2 regions of the Pantoea sp. BRR-3P genome follow, and region 1 is predicted to be linked to the other one. Evidence: predicted binding sites of a transcription regulator. Region 1 holds the regulator's gene; the other holds the start of a gene.
The links. Region 1 encodes PurR, which represses purine synthesis genes. Its sites were predicted from a motif close to CANGCAAACGTTTGCNTG; they were not measured.
Positions count from the first base shown of each region.

Region 1 (2,203 bases):
CAGATTAGCGCGTTGGGTGAGGATTACTGGCAGAAACACTATGTTGGGGCGCGTCGTATGATGACGCCGAAAACCATTCGTTAGTTGTTGCGCAACGCGCAGAAAAAAGCCGGACGCTGCATTGAGCTGCTCCGGCTTTTTTTATTAATGCATGATTGCAGTAAAGCTAAAGGCAATAATCATTAACAGAGCACCAACGGTTGTCATTAGCGCCAGCTTCAAATCCGTACTCATTACTCCTCCTTAGTCACACATTTCTTAGGGTTAAAGCGATTTTCGCACAGCGATGGGCAAAAATCTCGTGTTATCCGCCCGGGCTTGCTAGAATCGCCGCCTTTCGTTGCGCAACACATTTTGTGCAGGCTGTGTTTACAGCGCGATAAAGTGATTTTGTCTGCTAAACCACACCGTTTTGCCCCTTATTTTGGGCGATAAAAGCATTAGCAGACGCAAACGTTTAACAATATACTTATCAGTAAGTTGCGATAAGCCCAGGAGTACCATTTTCATGGCAACAATTAAAGATGTGGCAAAACGCGCGGGTGTTTCGACCACCACGGTTTCGCATGTCATCAACAAAACGCGTTTCGTAGCAGAAGAGACGCGTAACGCCGTATGGGAAGCGATCAAAGCATTGCACTACTCGCCAAGCGCCGTGGCGCGTAGCCTGAAAGTCAATCACACCAAAACGTTGGGCCTGCTGGCGACCTCCAGTGAAGCGCCCTATTTTGCCGAAATTATTGAAGCGGTAGAAAATCACTGCTTCGATCGCGGCTATACGTTGATTCTGGGTAACGCGCATAACGACTTACAAAAGCAGCGCGCTTATCTCTCCATGATGGCGCAGAAGCGTGTCGATGGATTGCTCGTGATGTGTTCAGAATACCCCGATGATTTGCTGCAAATGCTTGAAGAAAATCGCAATATCCCGATGGTTGTTATGGATTGGGGCGCTTCGCGCGGCGATTTTACCGATACCGTGCAGGATAATGCATTCCAGGGTGGCTATCTCGCTGGGCGATATCTGATTGAACGTGGTCACCGCGACATTGGCGCAATTCCGGGGCAATTGGAGCGCAATACCGGCGGCGGACGCCATGCCGGTTTCCTTCAGGCGATGAATGAAGCGGGCATCACTGTGCGCCCGGAATGGATCGTTCAGGGCGACTTTGAACCGGAATCGGGTTATCAGGCGATGCAGCAAATCCTTAATCAGAAACAGCGCCCCACCGCCGTGTTCTGCGGTGGTGACATTATGGCGATGGGCGCAATTTGCGCAGCAGATGAAATGGGTTTGCGCGTGCCGCAGGATATCTCAGTGATTGGCTATGATAACGTGCGCAACGCGCGTTATTTCACGCCCGCCCTGACCACCGTGCATCAGCCTAAAGCCGAATTAGGTGAAAAAGCTTTGGAGATGCTGCTCGATCGCATCACCAGCAAGCGTGAAGAGCCACAAACCATTGAGGTTCAACCCACGCTGATTGAGCGCCGCTCCGTGGCAGACGGGCCATTCCGCGACTATCGTCGCTAGTGTGTCACTTCGCTGAGCCATTCGTGGTTCAGCGTTTCGGCATCCCCGAGATAGGCTAATAGCCAATCCAGCGCCGGCGACGCGCGCTGTTCTGACCAGCTAACGCAGCAGGGGCTGTCTGGAAAGGCCTGCGGCAATTGCAGCTCCACCAACGCGTGGTTATCCAGCAGCGGTCGAGCTAAATGGCCCGGCACCATCCCAACGCACAATCCTGCCTGCAAGCAGTCGAGCCCGGTTTCCCATTCTGGCACCACCAGGCGCCGCTGATTATCGAGCGTCCATGTCATGCGGCGCGGCAACGCTCGCGAGGTATCTTCTAGCACCAGCGAAGGCCATGCCCGCAGAGTTTCATCATCCAGTTCAACGCTACTGACTAAAGGATGATGAGGACTCACGACACAGCGCCAGTTAAGCGCCCCCATATCCTGAAAAGCAAAACGTCCCCCAACCGGAATTGCCTGAGTGGCGCCAATCGCGACATCAACGCGTCCATCAGCTAACGCGTCCCAGACGCCATTAAACACTTCATAACTGATGATCAACTCCATGTCCGGGAAATGGCGATAGAAGTCCTTCACTAATTGCCGCGTACGCTGCGGTTTTACAATACAGTCAATGGCGATGCTCAACTCACCGCGCCAGCCATTGGCCAGCTGCTGGCACTGCCTG
Region 1 covers NZ_CP155066.1:2,229,961-2,232,163, forward strand. The annotation lists gene AAGR08_RS10285 (C40 family peptidase) at 1-84, shown strand, start outside; gene AAGR08_RS10290 (YnhF family membrane protein) at 145-234, opposite strand; gene purR (HTH-type transcriptional repressor PurR) at 509-1,534, shown strand; gene punR (DNA-binding transcriptional activator PunR) at 1,531-2,203, opposite strand, start outside.

Region 2 (2,203 bases), 210 kb from region 1:
TTCCAAAGGCAAGTACCGGTTACTTATTGTTTGATGCGCCAGTGCAGTGTCTCGCCCGCAAGGAAGGGCACCAGCGTATCATCCGCCAGCGCGATACTTTCCTCAACTTGCCACGATTCGCGTACCAGCGTTATTGTCCCTTCGTTGAGGGGCAGACCATAGAAATTCGCACCGTTTTCAGAACAGAAGGCTTCGAAATGCTCCAGCGCGTTCAGCTCCTCAAATACCGTTGCGTACGCAGGCAGTGAGGTTGGCGCATTAAATACGCCGGCACAACCACAGCTCGCCTCTTTCAGGTGACGCAGATGGGGCGCGGTATCGGTACCGAGGAATACGCGGCGATTGCCGCTCGCAACCAGCTTGCGTAGCGCCTCCTGATGAATATTGCGCTTGAGAATCGGCAGGCAATAAAGATGCGGGCGGACGCCGCCTACCAGCATGTGATTACGGTTAAACATCAGATGCTGTGGAGTAATGGTGGCGCCCAGCAAATCGTTGCCTGCGGCCAGATACTCTGCCGCTTCTTGCGTGGTGATATGTTCCATCACGACTTTCAGGGCAGGAAACTGTTGACGCAGCGGCTCAAGCACGGTTTCGATAAAGCGGGCTTCGCGGTCAAAAATATCGATATGCGCATCGGTCACCTCCCCGTGTACCAACATCGGCATGCCAATTTTCTGCATGCGATCGAGCACCTTGGCAATGGAGGCGATGTTCGTCACACCATGACTCGAGTTGGTGGTGGCGTGCGCAGGATAGAGTTTGGCGGCGGTAAAGGTGCCGTCGTGGAAACCGCGTTCAATCTCATCAGGATCGAGCGAATCTGTAAGATAGCAGGTCATTAGCGGAGTAAATGCGTGCTCAGCAGGTAGCGCCGCCAGAATACGTTCGCGATAGGCTACGGCCGCCGCCACGCTAATGACCGGTGGAACCAGATTTGGCATAACGATAGCTCGACCATTCACCGCGCTGGTATAAGGCAGCACGGCGTTAAGCATCGCGCCATCGCGCAGATGGATGTGCCAATCGTCAGGACGGCGAAGGGTAATTTGCTGAGGTTGGGCTGTCATTCAAAGACTCCGGCAGAGAAGAAAACGAAGAGGCGCGTTTAGGCCGGGGAGTAATCATAAGGATGTAGGCAACCGTTTGCACGGGATTTTATTGTGACAAACAAAAACCGCACCCTAAGGTGCGGTTGTGCGACTCAATGGGTAAACGGAATCACCAATTCGCCGGGTTTGACTTCAATACCTTTCGCCAGTTTTTTCGCCAGCGCTTCCGTTTTGCTGCGGTCTTCGCTCAGCACATAGGCCGGCTTCTCGTTAAAGTAGCGCTTTAGAGACTCATTGAGGTAGGGCGTGAGCGTTTTCATAATCGACGCCATTTTCTCTGGCTGCACCTGCGCATCAACAATCTCCATGTCATGCAGATAAATTGCGCCTTCTTGTGCGTTATACACCGGCTGCGCCTTCATCTTCAGCTGCATTTCTGCCTGTTGCGGACCAAACAGCGAGCTGACATTGATATTGGCTTTGCCGGAGAGCGTAATTTTACCGGGCTCTTCACGGCCAATCTGACTGCTCAGATCGCTCAGCACGATGTGTGCGTTTACCAATCCGGAAACGCCAATGTCTTTTTCGAAGTTATTACGCTTTTGCAGCGCCTGATTCACTTCCTGTTCGCTGATGGTGTATTGCGTCAATTGATTACAGCCACTGAGAAGCACGGCCAAAAAGAGGGCCAGCAGCCCGGAAAACGCCTTTTTCATATTGTCCTCATCCTGATCGATACGGCAAAACAGGCGTTAGCCTGCCTGATTCAGCGAGCCGTGTCACCAGGAGAGAGATGAGAAGCGCCGTAGCGCTTCTCTTGCAGCGATAGAGGAGATCGGTTACGGGGGCAAACTAACTGCTGAAAATTGCCGGTGCCACCTGGCGGGGCTGAAATTGCCACCAAAGTGCAAAGAGGGTGATCATGCCGATACTGCTGAGCAACATCCACGGCAGCTCTGGCAATCCCCATTGTTGTCCCATGTCGAACATCCAGCCGCCGCCGGAGTAGCCAATCAGACCACCAATGGCGAGGCCAAGGCGGCTAAAGCCCATATAGCTGCCGCGCGCGCGCGCGCTGGCCAGCGAAGCGCTGAGCGTTTCGCGTGCCGGTTCGGCAATGATCGAGCCGAGATAAAAGAGGGCAATCAGCA
Region 2 covers NZ_CP155066.1:2,441,683-2,443,885, reverse strand. The annotation lists gene pyrC (dihydroorotase) at 24-1,070, opposite strand; gene AAGR08_RS11350 (lipoprotein) at 1,205-1,768, opposite strand; gene mdtH (multidrug efflux MFS transporter MdtH) at 1,905-2,203, opposite strand, start outside.
Region 2: the regulator PurR is predicted to act here: its motif matches at 1,136-1,153, upstream of pyrC (dihydroorotase).